4 regions of the Blastococcus sp. SYSU DS0617 genome follow, and region 1 is predicted to be linked to each of the others. Evidence: predicted binding sites of a transcription regulator. Region 1 holds the regulator's gene; each other region holds the start of a gene.
What was found. The regulator LexA, encoded in region 1, represses DNA repair genes until DNA is damaged. The targets are predictions, from matches to a motif close to TCGAACANNTGTTCGA.
Positions count from the first base shown of each region.

Region 2: a site for LexA is predicted at 4,230-4,245, ahead of ACI793_RS18405 (DUF222 domain-containing protein). Genes of this name have one in related genera too.
Region 3: a site for LexA is predicted at 3,694-3,709, ahead of ACI793_RS16195 (DUF222 domain-containing protein). Genes of this name have one in related genera too.
Region 4: a site for LexA is predicted at 4,160-4,175, ahead of ruvC (crossover junction endodeoxyribonuclease RuvC). Genes of this name have one in related genera too.

Region 1 is NZ_JBJHAO010000006.1:151,102-156,810, forward strand. It holds gene nrdR (transcriptional regulator NrdR) at 1-482, opposite strand, end outside; gene ACI793_RS09380 (hypothetical protein) at 933-1,763, opposite strand; gene ACI793_RS09385 (LysM peptidoglycan-binding domain-containing protein) at 1,895-2,473, opposite strand; gene lexA (transcriptional repressor LexA) at 2,683-3,450, shown strand; gene ACI793_RS09395 (hypothetical protein) at 3,525-4,529, opposite strand; gene ACI793_RS09400 (phosphatase PAP2 family protein) at 4,570-5,292, opposite strand; gene hflX (GTPase HflX) at 5,354-5,709, opposite strand, start outside.
Region 2 is NZ_JBJHAO010000023.1:3,119-8,827, reverse strand. It holds gene ACI793_RS18430 (DHA2 family efflux MFS transporter permease subunit) at 1-62, opposite strand, end outside; gene ACI793_RS18425 (SDR family oxidoreductase) at 170-1,087, shown strand; gene ACI793_RS18420 (GNAT family N-acetyltransferase) at 1,149-1,643, shown strand; gene ACI793_RS18415 (ankyrin repeat domain-containing protein) at 1,654-2,052, shown strand; gene ACI793_RS18410 (ankyrin repeat domain-containing protein) at 2,250-2,648, shown strand; gene ACI793_RS18405 (DUF222 domain-containing protein) at 2,679-4,226, opposite strand; gene ACI793_RS18400 (GNAT family N-acetyltransferase) at 4,673-5,101, opposite strand; gene ACI793_RS18395 (AI-2E family transporter) at 5,355-5,709, shown strand, end outside.
Region 3 is NZ_JBJHAO010000016.1:40,532-46,240, forward strand. It holds gene ACI793_RS16180 (dihydrofolate reductase family protein) at 1-527, shown strand, start outside; gene ACI793_RS16185 (Gfo/Idh/MocA family protein) at 537-1,427, opposite strand; gene upp (uracil phosphoribosyltransferase) at 1,430-2,053, opposite strand; gene ACI793_RS16195 (DUF222 domain-containing protein) at 2,135-3,682, opposite strand; gene deoC (deoxyribose-phosphate aldolase) at 4,074-5,084, shown strand; gene ACI793_RS16205 (aldehyde dehydrogenase family protein) at 5,091-5,709, shown strand, end outside.
Region 4 is NZ_JBJHAO010000004.1:90,698-96,406, forward strand. It holds gene ACI793_RS06725 (glycosyltransferase family 4 protein) at 1-1,189, shown strand, start outside; gene ACI793_RS06730 (hypothetical protein) at 1,201-1,752, shown strand; gene pdxS (pyridoxal 5'-phosphate synthase lyase subunit PdxS) at 1,795-2,691, shown strand; gene pdxT (pyridoxal 5'-phosphate synthase glutaminase subunit PdxT) at 2,688-3,341, shown strand; gene ACI793_RS06745 (YebC/PmpR family DNA-binding transcriptional regulator) at 3,338-4,093, shown strand; gene ruvC (crossover junction endodeoxyribonuclease RuvC) at 4,196-4,765, shown strand; gene ruvA (Holliday junction branch migration protein RuvA) at 4,830-5,468, shown strand; gene ruvB (Holliday junction branch migration DNA helicase RuvB) at 5,465-5,709, shown strand, end outside.

The DNA of each region.
Region 1 (5,709 bases):
CAGGAGCCGCCGGGCGGCCCGGTCTCGGCAGCGCCCGCGGGGCGGGCCTTGAGCTCGGCGATCTCCTTCTCGAAGTCGGCCACCGAGGTGAAGGCGCGGTAGACGCTGGCGAAGCGCAGGTAGGCGACCTCGTCGAGCTCGCGCAGCGGGCCCAGGATGGCCAGCCCCACCTCGTGAGCGGGAACCTCCGCCGCGCCCGTGGCGCGGATGGTGTCCTCGACCTGCTGGGCCAGCAGCGCCAGCTGGTCCTCGTCGACCGGCCGCCCCTGGCAGGCCCGGCGCACGCCGGCGACGACCTTCGAGCGGTTGAACGGCTCGCTGACGCCGCTGCGCTTCACGACGGCGAGGACGGCCTCCTCGACGGTGGTGAACCGCCGGCCGCACTGGGGGCACGAACGGCGACGACGGGTGGTGGCCCCCTCGTCGGCCTCCCGCGAGTCGATCACCCGGCTGTCGGGGTTGTGGCAGAACGGGCAGCGCATCGCGGTCCACCTCCCTTCGCGGCTCCTCGCCCGGGTCGTCCTGTGGACCCTCCTGGGGACATCCGGTGGACGTCGCGGGGAGAACCTGAGGACTGGCCTGTGGACAAGGCTTACAGCTCTGTAACTACTAGATCTAGTGGAACCCTAAGCCGGGCCCCACTAGATGTGCAAGCGATGTCTCTGTCGGCGTGTTCCGCCCTGACCCGGCTGTCACCCGCAGGAACAGGGCACTCCACCTGTCACACGACACGCCCGGAGACGCGCCGGAGGGCGGGGTGCGGAACCGTTCCGCACCCGGCTCGGCGACGTCCGCCGCGGAGCGCGCGGAGAACGGACACGGGCCGCCGAGTGGCGCGCGCACGGGCTGACGGCTCCGGATCGGCGGCCGCGATGGAGTACCGGACGGACGTCGGCGGGTCACGCCGGGCGTGCGGTGATCCGGTGGAGACGTCAGACGCCGGTGAGGGACCCGCCCACTCGCGGACGTCGTGCGTTCGAGGACGGACCGAGGTCGCCGAGTCGCATCGGACGCGTCAGCAGGTCCGGCTCGGCGTCGATGCGGCCGGTGCAGACGTCCGGGCGACCGAAGGACTCCTCGGGGCGCGCCGTGCGCGCGGACGGGACCGCCCACCCGGCGCCGACGTGCGGACGGGCTACGCGGCGCGACTCCGTCTCCGGGCGCGACTCCGCCGACACGGCCGCCACCGGCTCCGCTTCGTCGGCGACCGCCGGGAACACCTCGGTGTCGGCGGCGCGGTGCCGCCCCTCGTCGCCGGGTGCCCGGTGACGGCCGGCCGGGACCGGCACCTGCGCTGCGACGACGACCTGGACGCCCGCGTCCTCCGGAGCGCGTCGGCGTCCACCCGTGCGCGTACCGGATGCGGCGGGCACCGCGGCGGCGACGCTCCCCGCAGGGGCCGGGGCCTCGTCACGGATCATGGGCAGCGCGGCGGTGGTCTCCGCGGTCCCGCTGACCGGACGGCCCCGCAGAGCGGAGATCGCCTGGGCGGGCGGGAGCTCCTGCTTCACGCGGGAGTCGATGCGGCTGGGCTCCGTGGCCGGGGACAGGTTCCGCTCGGGCAGGCGGAGCGCGCCGAGGTCGATCCACGCCGTCTCCTCGACGCCGCCCGCGACCACCCGGACCCACATCTGACAGGTTCCCGAGGCGTCGTGCCGCCAGCCCAGCAGCTCGCCCCGCCACCACGTACCCGCCTGGTAGACCTCGACGGACTGGGGCGAACGGGTGAACACAGCGGCGCGGCTCTCCATGGGACCTGACACGCGATGACCGTAAGCGCTCGGGTCACGACGGTGAGTGAAGGCGCCCGGGCTGATGATTGACGAAGTCGTCGCCCCAGGTTGGAGAGGTGTTGCCCTGTCGCGCAGCCGTCCGGTGCGCGTCGGCGCCCCGGTCACGGCAGGACGAGCAGCTGACCGGGGACCAGAGTGGCGTCGGGGAGCTCGTTGAGGGCCCGGATCTCGGCGATGACGGCGCGGATGTCGTCCCCCTCGTCCGCGACCGCGCCGGCGATGGACCAGAGCGTGTCGCCCGGCTGCACGACGACGCTGCTCTCCCCGGCCAGGCGCAGACCGCCGTCCTCACCCCCGCCGACGACCGAGCCCACCCAGGAGCCGAGGGCGACACCGATCGCCAGGCCGAGCACCACACCCAGCCGCCGCGCACGCCGGGTGAGCCGGAGCGTCGGAGCCACCCACGGATCGCCCGCGACGCGGGGCGGCGCCGGTCGTCGCGGCGTCGTCGAGCCCGCCGGGACCGGCCTGCGCACCTGTGCGGCAGCCGAATGCGTCCGGTGGGCCGCAGATCCGGCCACCGAGCGCCCGGTACCCGGGGCCGGGGGCGCCGGGTCGTGCCGCAGGTCCGGCACCGCGCGCAACCGCCCCTGCCGTCCGGCTCCACCCGCCAGCGGCGGGCGCCACGGCGCCTGCACCGCCTCGTCGAACTCCACCACGGCCTGCGCCACGCTTCCCACGACCTCTCCTCCCGACCCCGCACGTCCACCACGGCCTTCGAACGGCTGTTCGAATCGGACGTCTGTGCGATGTCTACCGGACGCCGCCGACAGAAGCGACCCGACACGGCCACCTTCTTCGAACACGTGTTTGAAAGCGGGCGCGATCGGCGCTACGGTTCGGAGGACGCGACCAGCACGGCTGCACCGGCAGCCCGCGAGGAGGAGACGTGGCGGAGACCAGCGGGACGTCGGGTGGCCGACGGACGCGCAGTACGGCGTCGGAACCGGACACGGAGAACGGCACCGCGTCGGTGCGCTCCTTCCCGGACCGCGGCGCCGACGGCGACGGGCTGACCCAGCGCCAGCGCCGGGTGCTGGAGGTCATCCGGGACTCCATCGACCGGCGCGGTTACCCCCCGTCGGTGCGCGAGATCGGTGAGGCGGTCGGCCTCTCCTCGGCCTCCTCGGTGGCCCACCAGCTCTCGGTCCTGCAGAAGAAGGGCTGGCTGCGTCGGGATCCCAACCGCCCGCGTGCCCTCGACGTCCGGCTGCCGGGCGACACGTCCCGTCCCGTCGCGCCGCTCGCCGAGCCGGTGGCCGGCACCGACGAGCCGCTCGCCGCTCCGACGTACGTGCCCCTGGTCGGCCGGATCGCCGCCGGTGGGCCCGTCCTCGCCGAGCAGGCGGTGGAGGACGTCTTCCCGCTGCCCCGCGAGCTGGTCGGCGAGGGCACCCTCTTCATGCTCAAGGTCGTCGGCGACTCGATGGTGGAAGCCGCCATCTGCGACGGCGACTGGGTCGTCGTGCGCCAGCAGCCCACCGCGGAGAACGGCGAGATCGTCGCCGCGATGATCGACGGCGAGGCGACGGTCAAGACCTACAAGCGGCGCGACGGGCACGTCTGGCTGCTGCCGCACAACCCGGCCTACGAGCCGATCCCCGGCGACGACGCGACGGTCCTGGGTCGCGTCGTCTCGGTGCTGCGCAGGGTCTGATCCCGGGCCCCGTCCGGGTCACCGGCCGCACGCGCGGGCGGTCGCCCGGACGGGGTGCCGGCAGCCGCGGTGGCTCAGGACCGCGGCCGGCGGCGCAGCTTGGGAACCAGCCACACCACGAGGGTCGCCACGGCGACCGCGATCAGCGCAGAGGTCACCGGCGACCTGCCCGAGCTGGTGAGCTCGGTGAGGCTGGGCACCGGGCCGTCGGACGGCGCCGCGGCGGACGCCGGTGTGACCGCGGGGATCGGCACCACGACCACGTCGCTGGGCACACCCTCGCTGGCGACGACGAGCTGCTGGTCGTCCCCGGTGAAGCTGATCGCCTCGCCCTGGGGTGACTCGGGCAGGGCCACCCGCACCGGGGTCCCGGCCAGGGCGCCCACGACATCCGGGCCCGACAGCGGCCACACGTAGGCATCGGTGTAGGTGCGCAACGCCAGCGCGTGCCCGTCGCCCGCTACCGCTCCCCCGGTGATGAGCAGCTGCCCGGCGCGTCCGACCGGGCCCCCGGGGGTGCCGGTGAGCGTCATGTTGACCGTCGCCACCCGCTCCATCGGAACGGTCGCCTCGGCCGACAGCGGACCGGTGGGCCGGTACACGCCGCTGGACCCCAGCACGTCCTTCGTGACCAGGTACGGCGTGCCGTCGGGCGCGAGCAGCAGCGCCTCGGAGTCGTGGGCGCCGTCGGGGTAGCTGAGCCGGTGCACGGCGGCGGACCCGTTCGGCCGCAGCGCCAGCAGGGCGACGGTCGAGCGCACGGAGTTGTTGTCGCCGGCGTCGGCCAGCCAGATGGTCCCGTCGGCACCCAGAGCGAGGTCCTCGGGGTCGTAGGGGTCGACCGCGGCGGTCCGCGTCTCGAGGACCTGGCACCCGGCGTCGAGCACCGAGACGCTGAGCGAGTCCCCGCCGTCGTTCATGACGAGCATGCGCTCGCCGAGGTCGACGAGCCCGGAGATCTCCGCCAGCGCAGGATCCGTGATCTGGCACCGGACGCTCGGTGCAGGAGCGTCCGGCTCCTGGGCGGCGGCGGTCGCCCCCACCGCGGGCAGGGAGGAGCCGAGGAGGACCGCCACCACGAGGCGTACCGCGCGGCTGGCACGCCGTCCTCCGAAGCCGCTACGCGGTCTGCCGGCCTGGTCGGGCACGAACCCAGCGTGACAGAACCATTGCGTCGAGTGCATGAACCACGCCCAGCAGCACGACCCCCACCGCGGCCCCGACGACCGCGTCGGTCACCCAGTGGAAGTCCAGCGAGACCATCGAGACACCGGTGGCGACCGGCCCGACGATGCTCAGCCACCAGAAGGCGCGCTGCACCCTGGCGGGCAGCGCGTACTCGACGGCCAGCCAGCGGGCGACTCCCCACATGATGACCGCATTGGCCACGTGCCCCGAGGGGAACGAGGCGCCGTCGGCATGGAAGAAGAGCTCGTCGGGGTGCCCGGGCGCAGTCCGACCGGTACCGAACTTGACCGCGTAGACGCCGACGGTCAGCGTGCCCAGCGCGAGCAGCACGCGCAGCAGCGGAACCGCCGTGCGATGCCGCCAGGCCAGGTAGCCGACGAGCACGGCCAGCACGATGAGGATCGTGCCTCGGCCGCCGAGCTGGGTGATCGCCCAGACGACCGGATAGGCGGCCGAGTCGCGCAGCCCCCAGCCGCGGACGACGTCGGAGACCCACAGGTCCAGCCGCTCCAGGGCACCGCCGGCGAGCAGGTCGGCGGTGATCAGGCCGCCCACGAGCACGGCGAGGAGCACGAGCCACCACGGCGGGCGGCCGATCGACACCACACGGGTGCGCTCCGGCGCGCCGGCGTCGCGCACCACGCCGCTCGTCATCCGTTCACCGTACCGGGCCGTGACCTGATCGTGATCCGAGCGCCGGGCGCGGCGGCGACGCTCAGCCGACCGGCGCGGCGAACTCCTCGAGCGCCGCGGCCAGCGCGCCGTCCACCTTCGCGGTCAGGCGGGTCCCCCCGGCCTCGTGCGCCTCGGCCAGCACCTCGCCGTCCCGGTGCACCCGGGCCACGAGGTCGCCGCGGTCGTAGGGCACCAGGACGTCGACGTCGGTGTCGGGGTGTGGCAGGCGGGCGGCGATCAGCTCGCGCAACGTGTCCATCCCGGCTCCGGTCCGGGCCGACACCCACACCGCTCCGGGCAGTGCCTGGCGGAGCGTGAGGATGGCCTCCTCGTCCATGGCGTCGACCTTGTTCACGACGATCACCTCGGGCACCGAGGAGGCGTCGATGTCCTGGA
Region 2 (5,709 bases), on a different contig from region 1:
GGAGCGGCCGGTGAGGGTGCGGCGACCTCGCTGCTGCTGGTGGTGCGCGCGTCGGCAGCCATGCATCCCCTCGGAGGTCGAGCGGTCGCCCTCGCGGCGGCCCAGCCGGTTGACGCCGGCAATCCTGGAACAGGATTCTAGGGGACACCGACGAGAAGGAGGCTGCCTGATGCAGTCCGACGAGCAACGCGTGGTCATCGTGACGGGTGCGGCCCGTGGCATCGGCCGCGGACACGCCCTGGAGTTCGCGCGGCAGGGCTATGCCGTGGTCGTCAACGACCTCGGCGCCGACGTGGACGGCACCGGTGGATCCACGGGCCCGGCGGGTGAGGTGGTCGACGAGATCCGGGCCATGGGCGGTCAGGCGATCGCGAACGGGGACGACGTCTCCGACTTCGCCGCCGCCGAGCGCCTCGTGCAGTCGACCGTCGAGCACTTCGGGCGGCTGGACGTGCTGGTCAACAACGCCGGCATCCTGCGTGACCGGATGCTGGTGAACATGTCCGAGCAGGAGTGGGACTCGGTGATCCAGGTCCACCTCAAGGGCACGTTCGCCCCGCTGCGCCACGCGGCCGCCTACTGGCGGGAGGAGCACCGGGCCGGCCGCCCGGTGGACGCTCGCGTCATCAACACGACGTCGTCCTCGGGCATCTACGGCAACCAGGGCCAGTCGAACTACGGCGCCGCCAAGGCCGGGATCGCGGCGTTCACGGTGATCACCGCGATGGAGCTGGGGCGGTACGGGGTCACGGTGAACGCGGTGGCACCCGCCGCGCTCACCCGGATGACCGAGAACCTCCGGCCCGACCGGGAGAAGCCGGATCCGGAGGCGTTCGACCCGTCCGCGCCGGACAACATCGCGCCGCTGGTCGTCTGGCTGGCCGGGCCCGCTGCGCGGGAGGTCACCGGCCGGGTGTTCAACGTCCGCGGCGGCATGATCAGCGTCGCCGAGGGGTGGCAGGCCGGTCCCGGCGTCGACAAGGGCGCGCGGTGGACGGTCGAGGAGCTCGACGACGTCCTCCCCGGGCTGGTCGCGAAGGCGGCGCCCAACGCCGATCAGCGGGGCATCCGCCCGACGACCGGCTGAGCCGCTCCCGCGGCCGGCCGGGGCGTCCGCCGCGCCGGCCGGCTGCGGGACACTCTGCGGTGTGTACGACGCCGCGTGGGGACCGTTGCCCGGGGTCCCCGGGGTGGTGGTGCGCCGGGCGGGGGCCGCGGACCTGCCTGCGCTGGTGGCTCTCCTCGCCGACGACCCGCTGGGATCCGTGCGGGAGTCCGCGGACGGTGGCCTCGAGCCCTACCGGCGCGCCTTCGCGCTGGTCGACGCCGACCCGGCCCACCTGCTGGTGGTGGCGCTGACCGGTGCCGAGGTGGTGGGCACCCTGCAGCTGTCGTTCCTGCCGGGGCTCTCCCGCCGTGGGGCGTTGCGGGCGCAGGTCGAGGGCGTGCGCGTCCGTGCCGACCGCCGGGGCGACGGGCTGGGGGAGGCGCTGCTCCGCTGGGCGCTGGTGGAGGCCCGCCGGCGCGACTGCGCGCTGGTGCAGCTCACGACCGACCAGGCCCGTCCCGACGCGCACCGCTTCTACGAGCGGCTCGGCTTCGTCGCGTCGCACCGGGGCTACAAGTTGGTCCTGGACTCCTAGGGTGGGCGGCGTGACCAGCGGAGAGATCGATCCCCAGCTGCTCGAGGTGGCCCGCCGGATGTTCGACCTGGCGCGGTTCGGCCACACCGAGGAACTGGTGTCCTACATCGACCGGCGCGCCCCGGTGAACCTGACAAACGAGAAGGGCGACACGCTCCTGCTGCTGGCCGCGTACTACGGCCACGCGGAGACGGTCGCGGCGCTCCTGGCACGCGGGGCCGATCACTCGCGCGTCAACGACAAGGGACAGACCGCCCTGGCCGCGGCGGTGTTCAAGCAGTCTGCCGAGACCGTCCGTCACCTCCTCGCCGCCGGTGCCGACCCGGACCTGGGTGGCCAGAGCGCCCGGGCGACCGCGCAGTTCTTCGGCCTCACGGACATGACCGAGCTCCTCGACGCGCCCCGCTGACCCGCCGCTGCCTGAGCCGACCGGGCGCGGTCCGTACCTGACGCCGAACCGGCGCCGTCCGTACCCGAGGCCGACCGGGCACGGTCTGTACCTGGCGCCGACCGGGCACGGTCCGCCCGTACCGGGCGCGCCACGCGCGCCGACCACGCCCGTTCGAGCCTTCCGCCGCGCCGCCGGAGCCTCCTACGCTGCCCGCCATGAGCATCGGCGACGGCTCGTCCACCCGAACCGTCCAGGCGGGCCACCTCTTCGACCTGGCGCGGCAGGGCGAGACCGAGGTGCTGGCGGCCTACGTCGACGCCGGCGTCCCGGTCGACCTGACGAACAGCGCCGGCGACACCCTGCTGGTGCTCGCTGCCTACCACGGTCACGGCGACACGGTGGCGGCTCTGCTGGCCCGGGGCGCGGATCACGCCCGGGTCAACGACAAGGGGCAGACGGCGCTGGCCGCCGCGGTGTTCAAGCAGGCCGAGGACGCCGTCCGGCACCTGCTCGCTGCCGGCGCCGATCCGGACCGGGGCGACCAGACGGCGCGGGACACCGCCCGGTTCTTCCGCCTGACGGCCATGACGGAGCTCCTCGACGCCCCCAGGTGAACCCGGCAGCACACGGACCCCGCACCGGTCTCAGAAGGGCGGTGGGGTGTTGTCGGCCGGTACCGGTTGCGGTGCCGGTAGCGCGGGTTGTGCGCGTAGTCCGGGTGGTCGGGTGGTTCGGGTGATGCCGGACGGGGTGGTGACGGTGAGGGTGCCGTCGGGGTGCATCTGGAAGCGCCAGTTGCGGGCGAAGGTCTTGAGTCGGTGGTGGGTGCGGCACAGGCAGCAGAGGTTCTGGCAGGTGGTGCGCCCGCCGCAGTCGTAGGGGAGGACGTGGTCGGCGTCGGTGCGTCCGGCGGGTTGGCCGCAGCCGGGGTGCCGGCAGGTGCGGTCGCGAAGGCGGATGAACCGTTCCTGTGCGGGGGTGTGGGCGTAGCCGCTGGCCTCCGGCGGCGGGCCGAGGACCGGGCACTCGCAGGCCACGTCTGGGCCGTGGGCCGGGCAGCCGCGGGCGGCGCGGCGGGTCAGTTCGGTGGCGCTGGCGGTGGCGAGCAGGGCGCCGTCGTCGTCGGTGAGGGCGACCGCGAGGCTGCCGCCCGGCGGAGCCTGGACGCCGAGTGCGCCGAGCTGGGTGAGCAGTTCGCGGAGGTGGGCGGCGGTGATGGCGGTGCCGTTCACGGCCGGGGTCGTCGCGCCGGCTGCCGCACGCTCCACCGCCCGGTTCGGCGCCTCGTCGGCCGGCGTCTCCTGGGCCGCGGTGCGGGATTGGTTCGGCGGGCGCAGGGCTGACAGTGGTGCGGTGACCCTGAGGTGGCCGGTCATCGCCGGGCGGGAGGTGTCCCAGGTGCGCAGCACCAGCGCGGCGTGCGCCTCGGTGCGCAGCACCCCGATCGGCCGGTCGTCCCCGGTGGTCCTCGCGAGCTGGGCGGCCTGGTCGATCACCGACCACATCGCCGCGGCCACCGGCGAGGGCAGCTCACTGGTCAGCACCGACATGCCGTCGCCGGTCTGGTACAGCCGCACCGCCGCGCGCTGCTCGGCCTCGATGCGCCGCTGCTCGGCGAACTCCTCATCCGCCGCCTCGGCCGCGGCCACCAGCCGCTTACGGAGCTTCCCCGCCGACAGGCCGGCCGCCAGGGGCAGCACCGCGGGCACCACGACCGCGACCACCTCGTCGGTGGCCGTACCGAGGACGTCGGCGAACACCCGCGCTCGGTACCAATCCAACCGGCCGGCGGTGCAGTCGGCGTGCACCGCGGGCATCCGTTCCACCAGCTGGTAGGAGTCCGACAGCACCCCGGCGGCGAAGGCGCGGGAGCAGTTGAGCACCATCGCCAGCTCGTCGGGCAGGAACTCCGACGTCCCCGGCACCGGCGAGCCACCACCGCGCCGCCGCGCACCCGGATGCCCGGGAGGCGGATCGTCGGTGTCGGGCCGGGCGGCGGCCAGCGCCATGACCAGTTCGGCCTCGTAGGCGGCGTCCATGGCCTTGCGCGCCTGCACCCGCTGCAGCTCCGCTGCCGCCTCGTCGGCGGTCATCAGGCCGACCGGCAGCCGGTGCACCGACGGCGCCCGCTGCAGCATCAGGCCCAGCAGCGCACCCTCCATCACGGAGCGCTGGAGCGCGGCCATCGGCATGCATCGAACATACGTTCGGGGTACGACAGTTTTCGACGGGTCGACGGGTCGACGGGTCGACGATCGCCGGCGGCGGCGGCGGTGCCGGTGGCCCGGTGGGTGGTGCCGGTGGCCCGGTGGGTGGTGCCGGTGGCCCGGTGGGTGGTGCCGGTGGCCCGGTGGGTGGTGCCGGTGGCCGATGGCGCCGTTTGGTGGGCGGTACCTGGTGGCCTTTGCCTGGTGACCGGGTACCTCGGTAGCGGTGACTGGTTTCTGGTGTCCGGTGACCGGCGGTCGAGGCCTGATGCCCTGCGCCCGGTGCCGGTGCCGGTGCCGGTGCCGGTGCCAGGTGCCGGTGAGCGGTGCTTGGTCCCCGGTGGTCGAGGCCTGATGCCCGGGCTCGCGTCAGGAGGCGTGCTTCACGAGCACTCGCTCGTCGTAGCTGATGCCGTGCTCGACGGTGTGGATCACGCGGTCGGTCGCGGCCCACCCCGCACGTTCGTTGAAGCCGATCGCCGCGTGGTTCTCGACCCGGGCGCGTGCAGCTCGAGGTCCGTCTGGCCGGCAGCGGCGAGCATCGCCTCGCCCAGCGCGAGGAGGCGCCGGCCGAGGCCGGTGCCGTGGTGGTCCGGATCGACGAACAGGTGCACCAGGCGGTGCCCGCTGATCGTGACGTGCCCGATCGGCGTGCCCTGTGCGACGGCCACCCGCGTCGTGCAGTCGGAGCCCGGCCGGAACCAGTCGCGGAGCTGCTCCCGGGTGCCCGCGCGGTCGGGGGGCTGGAACCCGTCGGCGGGCAGCCGGCCGGCGTACGTCGTGACGAAGCAGTGGTGGTGGTAGTCCTCCACCGCCTCGGCGTCGGCCGGAGTCGCCGTGCGGAGCGCGACGGCATCCATGCGTCGACACTGGCACGCCGGCGCCCGCTGCGGGCGGGAGTTCCGACGCCGGTCCGGGACGCGTCGGCGTGCCGCCCGTCCGGGACGTCGATCCGCCGCCCGTCCGGGACGTCGATCCGCCGCCTGCCCGGGCAGTCGGTCCGCGCCGCCCGTCCGGGACGTCGGTGGACACACGCGCCGGGCGCAGGGGTGCGCGGGCATGGGTGGACACTCCAGGGGTACGAGGCCCGCGATCCAGGGGAGGGGTGGCCCGGTGGTGCGACCTGCGGTGCACGGCAGGGGGCAGGAGTCGCCCCGCGCGCTCGACCCCAGCGCACCGGCCGCCGCCGAGCCGTCCGCCGCCGAGCCGTCCGCCGCCGTGCCGAACGGCACCGACGCGCCCGCCGCCGACGAGTCCGCCACGGACGAGTCCGCCCCCGAGCCGCCCGCTTCCCACCCCCTGTCCACCGGTACGGCACCCGACGGCGCGGCCGGGCCGCAGCCACCGGCCGACGACGCCGACCGCCGGGCCGCTACCGCGGCCGACGCGGGGACGGCCGACGCGGCTGCGACCGCTCCGACCGCCACGGGCGCCACCACCGCCACCGAGGCCCTGGATGGCTCGCCCA
Region 3 (5,709 bases), on a different contig from region 1:
ACGGCTACTTCGAGGGGCCGGACGCCGACATCAGCTGGCACCGGGTCGACGAGGAGCTCCACACGTTCTTCAACGAGCAGCTGGCCGAGAGCAGCGCCTTCCTCGAGGGCCGGGTGACCTACGAACTCATGGAGGAATTCTGGCCGACGGCGGACGAGGACTCGACCGCTTCGCCGGCGGTGAAACAGTTCGCGGACATCTGGCGAGGCATGCCGAAGATCGTCTACTCGCGGACCCTCGACACCCCCGGCCCCAACGCCACGGTGGTGCGCGACGTCGTCCCCGAGGAGGTGCGGGCGCTGCAGGCGCAGCCCGGCGGGGAGATGGTGGTGGGCGGACCGGTGCTGGCCGAGGCGTTCCGCCGGCACGACCTGATCGACGAGTACCGGATCTTCGTCAACCCGGTGCTCGTGGGCAGCGGCCGCCGGCTGTTCGAGTCCGAGGGCATGCCCGCCGACCTGCGACTGGTGGAGACGCGGGCCTTCGGCAACGGCGTCGTCATGCTGCGGTACGAACGGGACCGCTGATCGCGGCGCTCAGCGCGGAACGGTCTCCCGGCGGCCGGAGTCCAGGGCTCGAGCGGCGATCTCCAACACCTCGACGACGTCGCGGCCGAACGCGACGTCACAGGGGTGCGTGCCGCCCGTGAGCGCGGCCGCCTGCAGCTCGTCGACGGCGAGCCCGAAGGCCTCCACCGCCGTGCCGGAGTCGGGCAGCAGCACCAGCCGGCCGGCGTCGCCGTGCACGAAGAACTCGACGCCGGCCGACATGGGCGCCACGGTGAGGGAGAGCGTGACCGTCGACGCCGCCCCGGACTCGTGGGTCAGCACCAGGTGGACGGTGTCGCGCAGGCCGGCTCCCGCCTGCACGGCGACGACGCGACCGAGCGCGGGGACGAGGACCGAGAGCGCGTGCGGACCGACGTCCCAGAGCGCCCCGCGCTCGTGCCGCCACGGCGACGCGGCGAATCGCGTGCCGGCCAGCGAGGCCAGCCAGGAACCGGCGCCGCCGGCCAGCTGCGTGCGCCCGGCCTGCGTCAGCCAGGTGGTGGTCGCGGCCTGGAAGCGGAGGGTGAAGAAGACGACCGAGGCGACCCTGGCGTCCTGCACCGCTGCCACGACGCGATCGGCCGCCGCCGCGGTGAACGCGATCGGCTTCTCCAGGAGCAGGTGCTTGCCGGCTGCGGCCGCACGCTCGGCCAGCGGCGCCTGGAGGTCCGGCGGCAGCGCGATCGTCACGGCGTCGACCTGGCCGAGCAGCTCGTCCACGTCGGCGAAGCCCGCGACCTCGTGCTCCGCTCCGAGCGCCTTGGCCTTCGCCAGATCGCGGCCCCAGACGCCGACCAGCTCGGCCGCGGGGTGGCCGGCGAGCGCCGGGGCGTGCACGGTCCGCGCCCAGGGGCCGGTGCCGAGGACGCCGAAGCGCATCGTCAGACCGCGCCGAACTGACGATCGCCGGCGTCGCCGAGGCCCGGCACGATGTACGCGTTCTCGTTGAGCCCCTCGTCGACGCTGGCGGTGAACACCCGCAGCGGCAGCCCGCTCTCCTCCAGCCGCTGGAGACCTTCGGGTGCCGCGAGTGCGCACAGCACGGTGATCTGCGTGGCGCCGCGCGCGGTGAGCAGACCGCAGCAGTGCACGAGCGATCCACCGGTGGCGAGCATCGGGTCGAGCACGAGGACGTGCCGGTCGACCAGCGACTCGGGCAGGGAGGCCATGTATGCCTCGGGCTGGAAGGTCTCCTCGTTGCGCGCCAGACCGACGAAGCCCATCTGGGACTCGGGCAGCATGCCGTGCGCGGTGTCGGCCATGCCCAGGCCCGCACGCAGCACGGGCACGATCAGCGGCGGTGCGGCCAGGCGGTAGCCGGTCGTATCGACGACCGGCGTCCGGATCGGCTCCTCGGCGACGGCGAGCTCACGCGTGGCCTCGTAGACCAGCATCTGGGTCAGCTCGCGGAGCGCGGCGCGGAAGGCGGCGTTGTCGGTGCGCTCGTCGCGCATCCGGCTCAGCCGGGCTCGGGCCAGCGGGTGATCGACGACGGTGAGCTGCACGCCAGAACGGTAGCGGCCCCGCTGGAAGCCCCGGCAGGCCCGCCCGGGACGCTCGGACGCCGTCCACGGCACCGCCAGCTCTCACGCGGCCTGGAGTGGGCGCCCCCGCGCTTCGGCAGCCAGGCGGCGCTGGAGATCGCGGTTGGCCAGCAGCACCCAGACGACGTGGGCGAGATCCATCCGCTCGCCGTTCACGTGCATCGTGGACGTCAGCTCGGGCGCTCCGCCCGGGAACAGCAATCGGGTCAGATCGCCGGTCGGGGCAGTCCTCGGCTCACCCGCCGTTGCTCGGCCGCCGAGGTCGCCCGTCGGCCGGCGGGCCGCCAGCTCGTCGATCGGCGACACGCCGACGAAGGCCCCGCCCCCGGTGCTCGACCCGCTCCCCGCCCCGGCCACCCCGTCGACGAACGCGGCATCGGCGGCGCCCCACACGCGACGCCCGTCGGAGGTCAGCACGACCAGGCGCCCCGCCCGCCGGGACATGACGAGGTCCTGGTCGTGCACCAATCCGTGGTCGACGTCGCAGAGCAGCACGAGATTGTCGATGTCGGTGCCGCCACCGAACAGCCAGTGCCGCATGTGGTGCGCGTGCAGCCGTTCGATCCGCGTCTCGGTGCACCCCGGCCGGGCGCAGCCGCCGTCCCGCCGCAGCAGCGCCCGCCGTTGCGGACGGGTGGCGAGCCGGCGGGACCGCCCGACGCCGAGCACCTCGCGGTCCCGCTCGAGCATCGCGACGACCGTGGCGCCGCACAGCATGCGGCGCACCTGCGCCGGGTGCAGCGCCGGACCGCCCTCGAGGTAGGCCTGCCCGGCCGCGGCGTCCTCGGCCAGCACGGCGGCATCGACGTGCACCACCACCTCCCGGAGCGGCGGGGCCCCGGCGCGGCGATCGGCGCGCCGCCCCGCCCGGGCGAGCGCGGCGACGGCTGCGCAGCGCCTGGCCGACGTGCGCTCCCGGGCGCAGGCGATCTCCTCCCGTTCGGTCGCCTCCGCGTCCGCGACGGACGACGCGTCCTCGTCCGTGTCCGTTCCCTCGTCCTGCGGAGCTCCGGCGGGGGCCGCCGGCTTCGCCGCCGCGCGATCACGCCGGACCCCCGCCTCGACTCGCGACTCGACGGCTGCCAGGAAGTCCGCACCCTCCTCCGGCCCGAGGCGCATCCGGACGACGAGCATCCCGTCGTCGTCCCACCAGTGCTGGAACTGCCGCTGCACCGCGACGGTGTCGTCGTCGACCCGGTCGCTCCGCCGCCAGGCGCGGACCACGCGCTCGACCTGGGAGGCGGTGGTCTCCACCGCCAACTCCAGGAGCATCTGCTCGGTCTCCGGTTCGGCGACACGGGTGACGGCGCGGATCTTGGAGTAGGACAGGCGCCCCTCCGCGAAGGCTGCGGACAGCCGGGGGAGGTCGCCGAGCGCGCGGGCGACGCGGACGTGCTCCCGTGCGGTACCGGGCGACATGCCGCACTGCCAGGCGAGCCAGTGGGCGCAGGAGGCGATGCCCTGCGCGTGCCAGCCCTCCCGTCGGTCGAACTCCGCGACCAGCCGCAGCCAGGCGGCCGTCGCGGCAGCGAGCCGTACGGCACCGGCGGTGATCTCGCGAGCCAGATCAGGCAAGGACGTCTCGGGCACCACGGCCTCCTTCGAACGTGTGATCGAAGACTAGGGCGAGGGTCCGACACTTCCGGTCGCCGAGCTGGGCATCGGAGCCACCCGTGACGTTCCCGCGGGAACGCCGCAAGGCGGGTCGCGGTGGCCCGGAGGAGCCGCCACGCACGTTCCCGCGGGAACGCCCGCGGATCGCGGTGGCCGGGAGGAGCCGCCTCGCACGTTCCCGCGGGAACGCCTCGGCGGAAGGCGACGACGACGGCACCCAGGGAGGACGCCCTCTCCCCCGGAAGCCGGATCCGCCACGTCGTCGGACGTCGTCCTGGAGGCCTGGCGCTCCACCCGGTCGGGCGCACCGCATCCCTCCGGGTGAGGCCGTCCCATGTCATGGGACGGACAGGGGAGAATGGCCGCCATGACCCACGTGCTCGACCCCGACGCCCTGTCGGACGACGCCCGGGCGCTGTCCGTTCCGCTGCCCCCGTACCGCGACGTCACCCGCTCCGACGCCAGCTTCCGCGCCTTCCTGCACGGCCTGCCCGGAGTCGACCAGGTGGGCGCCGAGGCGCGCGTGGCCCAACTCGGCACCCGCTCGATCAAGACCACGTCCAAGGAGTGGGCGATCGACACCGCGATCTCGATGGTCGACCTCACCACGCTCGAGGGCGCCGACACCCCTGGCAAGGTGCGCAGCCTGGCGGCCAAGGCGAGGCGGCCCGACCCCACCGACCCGACCTGCCCCCGGGTCGCCGCGGTCTGCGTGTACGGCGACCTGGCCGGGGTCGCCCGCGAGGCGCTCGGCGACAGCGGCGTGCACGTCGCCGCGGTCGCCACCGCCTTCCCCAGCGGGCGGGCCAGCCGGGCGGTGAAGCTCGCCGACGTGCGCGACGCGGTGGAGAACGGCGCCGACGAGATCGACATGGTCATCGATCGCGGCGCCTTCCTGGCCGGCCGCTACCTCGACGTCTACGAGGAGATCGTCGCCGTCAAGGAGGCCTGTTCCTCACCCGGCCGCACCCCCGCCCACCTCAAGGTCATCCTCGAGACCGGCGAGCTGGTCACCCTGGACAACGTCCGCCGCGCCAGCTGGATCGCGATGCTCGCCGGGGGCGACTTCATCAAGACCTCCACCGGCAAGGTCAGCCCGGCGGCGACCCTCCCCGTCGGCCTGGTCATGCTCGAGGCGGTCCGCGATTTCCGCGCCGCCACCGGCCGGCAGGTCGGCTTCAAGCCCGCCGGCGGCATCCGGACGACGAAGGACGCGATCAAGCACCTCGTGCTGATCAACGAGACCGTGGGCCCCGACTGGCTGCACGCCGACTGGTTCCGCTTCGGCGCCTCCAGCCTGCTCAACGACCTCCTGCTGCAGCGCCAGAAGCTGCGCACCGGCCACTACTCCGGCCCCGACTACGTCACGGTGGACTGACCGACGATGACCGCAACCGCCCGACCCGCCCCCGTCTTCGAGTACGCCCCCGCGCCCGAGTCGCGGTCGATCGTCGACATCGCGCCGTCCTACGGCCTGTTCATCGACGGCGAGTTCGTCGACGGCACCGGCGAGTCGTTCACGACAGTCAACCCGGCCACCGAGGAGGTCCTCACCGAGGTCTCGGCCGCGAGCGCCGCCGACGTCGACCGGGCGGTCCGCGCTGCCCGCCGCGCCTTCGAGAAGAGCTGGGGCCCCATGCGCCCCGCCGACCGCGGCAAGTACCTGTTCCGCATCGCCCGCCTGCTGCAGGAACGCGCCCGCGAGTTCGCCGTCCTCGAGTCGCTGGACAACGGCAAGCCGATCCGCGAGTCCCGCGACGTCGACGTCCCCCTGGCCGCCGCCCACTTCTTCTACTACGCCGGCTGGGCCGACAAGCTCGACCACGTCGGCCTGGGCACCCGGCCGCGCCCCCTGGGCGTGGCGGGCCAGGTCATCCCGTGGAACTTCCCGCTGATGATGCTGGCGTGGAAGGTCGCCCCGGCTCTTGCGGCGGGCAACACCGTCGTCCTCAAGCCGGCGGAGACCACGCCCCTGACGGCACTGCTGTTCGCCGAAGTCTGCC
Region 4 (5,709 bases), on a different contig from region 1:
CTGCCCCTACAAGTGGGACGTCCCCGGTGGCGTGCAGTACCACGTGCGCGACCTGGCCGAGACCCTGCGCGCCATGGGCCACCACGTCGAGGTGCTCACCCCGGCCGAGCGCGAGGAGTTCCTGACCGACCCCTGGATCACCTTCGCCGGCCGCACCGTCCCGATCCCGTACAACGGCTCGATGGCCAGCGTGCAGTTCGGCCCGGTCTCGGCGGCCCGGGTGCGCCGGTGGCTGCGCGAGGGGCGCTTCGACGTCGTGCACGTGCACGAGCCGGCCCCGCCGTCGGTCGCGCTGCTGGTCTGCATGATCGCGAGCGGACCGATCGTCGCGACCTTCCACGCCGCCACGACCCGCTCCAAGATGCTGGCCGCCTTCGGGCCGGTGGTCCGGCCCTGGCTCGAGCGGATCAGCGGCCGGATCGCGGTGTCGGACTTCGCCCGCCGGGTGCAGGTCGAGCACCTCGGCGGCGACGCCGTGATCATCCCGAACGGGGTGCACGTCGACGCCTTCGCCTCCGGCCCGCCGCTGCCCGCCGCGGCCGGCCCGGCCCCCACGATCGGCTTCCTGGGCCGCTTCGACGAGCCGCGCAAGGGCCTGCCCACGCTGCTCGAGGCGATGCGCACCGTCGTCCGGCGGCACCCCGATGCCCGCCTCCTGGTCGCCGGCCGGGGGGACGCCGACGCACTGCGGCGCCTGGTGGGGGCGGACCTGCGCCCGCACGTGGAGCTGCTGGGAGAGATCTCCGAGGCGGACAAGGCGGCGTTCCTGCGCACGGTCGACGTCTACTGCGCGCCCAACCTGCTCGGCGAGTCCTTCGGGGTCGTCCTCATCGAGGCCCTCGCCGCCGGGGCACCGATCGTGGCCAGCGACCTGGACTCCTTCGCGCGGGTCCTGGACGGCGGAGCGGCCGGCGTCCTCGTGCCCCGCGGCGACGCGGCGGCCCTCGGGGAGGCGCTCGCGGACCTGCTCGCCGACCCGGAGCGGCGGGACGCGCTGAGGGCCCGCGGCGCCGAGGTCGCGCGCGCGTACGACTGGCCGGTGCTCGCCGCGCGCATCCTCGCCGTCTACGAGACCGTCGTCCCGCCCGGGAGCGCCGCGGTCACGGCCCGGGAGGGCGACGACGTCCCGACCCCGCCGCCGACCGGTGTCGCGCCGCGGAGCTCCCGCTGGAGGGGCAGCTCCCGCTAGCCTTCGGCCTCGTGGATGCGCACGCGTGGATGTGGACGGCCGTCGCGGTCGTCGTCGTCCTGCTGTTGGCGTGGGCGGCCTGGACCCTCGTGCGCCTGCGGCGCCTCGCGGGGCGCGTGGCCCAGGCCCGGGAGACGCTGGAGGTCCAGCTCCGGCGTCGCGCCGGACTGGCGGCGGAGCTGGCCCGCGAGTACCCGTCCGCACTCGGACCGGAGCGCGCCCGGGCGCTCGCGGCGGCGGCCGCCGACGCCCGGTCGACGACGCCGGCGGATCGGGAGGCGGCCGAGAACGCGCTGGGCCGCGAACTGCGCGACCTGCCCGCCGAGCTGCCCGGTGTCCCCGCCGCGCTGCAGGCCGATCTGGACGGCACCTGCACCCGGGTGGCGCTGGCCCGCCGGTTCTACAACGACGCCGTCCGCGACACCCAGGCACTGCGCGGCAGGCGGCTGCCCCGGGTGCTCCGGCTGCACGCATCCCGGCCGATGCCGCGGTTCTTCGACATCGACGACCGGCTCGAGGCGCTGACCACGAGCAGCGTGGGAGGGCCCGCTCACCGGCCGTAGGATGGCGGACCGTCCCCACCCCCAGCCGTTAGGCCGCCTGCCGTGTCTGCACAGACCCCCTCCACCGGAACCGACCGCGTCAAGCGCGGGATGGCCGAGCAGCTCAAGGGCGGCGTCATCATGGACGTCGTCACCCCCGAGCAGGCGAAGATCGCGGAGGACGCCGGCGCGGTCGCCGTGATGGCCCTGGAGCGGGTGCCCGCCGACATCCGTGCCGAGGGCGGTATCTCCCGGATGAGCGACCCGGACATGATCGAGGGCATCATCGGCGCGGTCTCCATCCCGGTGATGGCCAAGGCGCGGATCGGCCACTTCGTCGAGGCGCGGGTCCTGCAGGCCCTCGGCGTGGACTACATCGACGAGTCCGAGGTGCTGACCCCGGCCGACGAGGCCCACCACATCGCGAAGTCGGAGTTCACCGTCCCCTTCGTCTGCGGCGCCACCGACCTGGGTGAGGCCCTGCGCCGGATCTCCGAGGGCGCGGCGATGATCCGCTCCAAGGGCGAGGCGGGCACCGGCAACGTGGTCGAGGCCACCCGCCACATGCGTGCCATCCGGGCCGGCATCAAGGCACTGGGCACGCTGGACGAGACCGAGCTCTTCGTCGCCGCCAAGGAGCTTCGGGCGCCCTACGACCTCGTGGCCGAGGTGGCGCGCCTGGGCAAGCTCCCGGTCGTGCTGTTCACCGCCGGCGGCATCGCGACCCCGGCGGACGCGGCGATGATGATGCAGCTGGGCGCCGAGGGCGTCTTCGTCGGCTCGGGCATCTTCAAGTCCGGCGACCCGGCGCAGCGCGCCGCCGCGATCGTGCAGGCGACGACGTTCCACGACGACCCCGACGTGATCGCGAAGGTCTCCCGCGGGCTCGGCGAGGCGATGGTGGGGCTGAACGTCGCCACGCTGCCGGCCGACCAGCGCTTCGCCACCCGCGGCTGGTGACCGCACCCGTCATCGGGGTCCTGGCGCTGCAGGGTGACGTCCGCGAGCACCTCGCGGCGCTGCGGGACCAGGGCGCCGGGGCGGTGGCGGTGCGGCGCCCGGAGGAGCTGGCCGCCGTCGGCGGGCTGGTCGTCCCCGGCGGCGAGTCGACGACGATCGTGAAGCTGGCCTCCCGGTTCGGGCTGCTGGAGCCGCTGCGCGATGCCGTGCGCGACGGTCTGCCGGCCTACGGGTCCTGCGCCGGCATGATCCTGCTCGCCGACCGGCTGCTGGACGCCCCGCCGGACCAGGAGACGATCGGCGGGCTGGACGTCACCGTCCGCCGCAACGCCTTCGGCCGGCAGGCCGACAGCTTCGAGTCCGAGGTCGACGTCCAGGGGCTCGGCGGTGATCCGCTGCACGCGGTCTTCATCCGGGCTCCCTGGGTGGAGGAGGCCGGCCCAGGGGTCGACGTCCTCGGCCGGGTCGTCGGGGGAGAGGCCGACGGTAGGATCGTCGCGGTCCGCCAGGGGAACCTGGTGGCCACGAGCTTCCACCCCGAACTCACCGGGGACCGCCGGGTGCACGCGCTGTTCGTCGACATCGTCCGTCGTCGCCTGGCCGAGCAGGCCGGCGCCGAGGCCGGGAACGAGAGGGGAACGCCTTCATGAGCGGCCATTCCAAGTGGGCGACGACCAAGCACAAGAAGGCCGGGATCGACGCCAAGCGCGGCAAGCTCTTCGCCAAGCTGATCAAGAACATCGAGGTCGCCGCCCGCACCGGCGGCGGTGACCTGGCCGGCAACCCGACGCTCTACGACGCCGTCCAGAAGGCGAAGAAGAGCTCGGTGCCCAACGACAACATCGACCGCGCGGTCAAGCGCGGGTCGGGTGCGGAAGCCGGCGGGGTCGACTACCAGGGCATCACGTACGAGGGCTACGCCGCCGGTGGTGTCGCCGTCCTCATCGAGTGCCTGACCGACAACAAGAACCGCTCGGCGATGGAGGTCCGGACCGCCATGACCCGCAACGGCGGGACCATGGCCGACCCGGGCTCCGTGTCCTACCTCTTCTCCCGCAAGGGCGTCGTCGTGGTCCCGAAGGCCGAGGGGGTCGACGAGGACTCCGTGCTCATGGCCGTGCTGGACGCGGGCGCCGAGGAGGTGCGCGACCTCGGCGACACGCTCGAGGTGGTCAGCGAGCCCGGTGACATGGTCGCCGTGCGCACCGCCCTGCAGGACGCCGGCATCGACTACGACTCGGCCGACATGGGCTTCCTGCCCAGCGTGCAGGTCGAGCTGGACGAGGACGGCGCGGGCAAGGTGTTCCGCCTCATCGATGCCCTCGAGGACCTCGACGACGTGCAGAACGTCTACGCGAACTACGAGGTCTCCGACGAGGTCATGGAGAAGATCGACGCCTGACGCGGGGGCGGAACCGGCTCCGGCGCGTCGCGGCCGCCCGCGGCCGGGTGCGGGCTAGCGTTCGGATCGAACAGGTGTTCGTGCGAAGCTAGGAGCGTGGCCATGCGGGTGCTCGGCATCGACCCGGGGCTCACCCGGTGCGGCTGGGGGGTCGTCGACGGGCGCCCCGGCGCCCGCCCCACGGCGATCGGCGTCGGGGTGGTCCGCACCCTGGCCGAGCTGGACCTGGAACTGCGCCTGCTCCAGGTGCACACCGCGGTGACGGCGCTGCTGCGCGAGCACCGGCCGGACGTCGTCGCCATCGAGCGGGTCTTCACCCAGAACAACAAGGGCACCGCCACGGGGACGGCGCAGGCCGCCGGGGTGGCCGCGCTGGCCGCGGCGCAGGCCGACCGGCCCGTCGCCTGGCACACGCCCAGCGAGGTCAAGGCGGCCATCTCCGGCAACGGCCGGGCCGACAAGGAGCAGGTCACCCTCATGGTCACCCGCGTGCTGGGGCTCGCCGAGGCCCCGAAGCCGGCCGACGCCGCCGACGCCCTGGCCCTGGCGGTCTGCCACGCCTGGCGCGGCCCGGCCCAGCAGCGGCTGCGCTCGGCTGCGCTCGCCGGCGGCCTCGGCGCCCCCGTCGTGCAACGCACGCTGCCCCGCTGGCAGGGGGTGGCGGCCCGATGATCACCCAGGTGTCGGGCGTGCCCCTACGAGGCCGCAACGGGCGGCGTACGACGGAGGTGGCTCCGTGATCGCCAGTGTCAACGGCCGGGTGGCTGCGGTGTCGCCCGACGGTGCGGTGGTGGAGGTCGGCGGGATCGGGCTGGCGGTGCAGTGCACGCCGGGGACGATCGCCCGGCTGCAGGTGGGGGAGTCCGCCCGGCTCTCCACGAGCCTGGTCGTGCGCGAGGACTCGCTCACCCTCTACGGCTTCGCCGACGACGACGAGCGCCAGCTGTTCGAGCTGCTGCAGACCGCCAACGGCGTCGGCCCCCGGCTGGCGCAGGCCGTGCTGGCCATCCACCCCCCGCGCGAGGTGCGCCGCGCGGTGTCGATGGCCGACGTGAAGGCGCTCATGCAGGTGCCCGGCATCGGGAAGAAGGGCGCCGAGCGGCTGATCCTGGAGCTGCGCGACCGCCTCGGCTCGGTCACCACGGACACCTCGCTGGACGGACCCGCGCCGGCCGGGCTGGCTGCGGTCACGCCCGTCGCACCGTGGCGCGACCAGCTCACCTCCGCCCTGGTCGGGCTCGGCTGGTCGGGCAAGGAGGCCGAGACGGCGCTGGCGCAGCTGGCGCCCGTGGCCGACCAGCAGATCGTGGAGACCGGGTCGGTGGAGGTCGCCGTCCTGCTGCGGCAGGCGCTCCAGCTGCTGGGTAGGTCGTGAGCTCGCCCTTCGACCGGTCGATGACCGGCGAGGTGGCCGGTGAGCTCGGCCAGGAGTGGGCGGTGTCGCCCCAGGCCGGGGACGAGGAGCGGGTCGTCGAGTCGGCCCTGCGGCCGCATTCGCTGCACGACTTCATCGGCCAGCCCAAGGTGGCCCGCCAGCTCGCGCTCGTGCTCGAGGGGGCGAAGCGGCGCGGACGGCCACCGGACCACGTGCTCCTGTCCGGCCCGCCGGGGCTCGG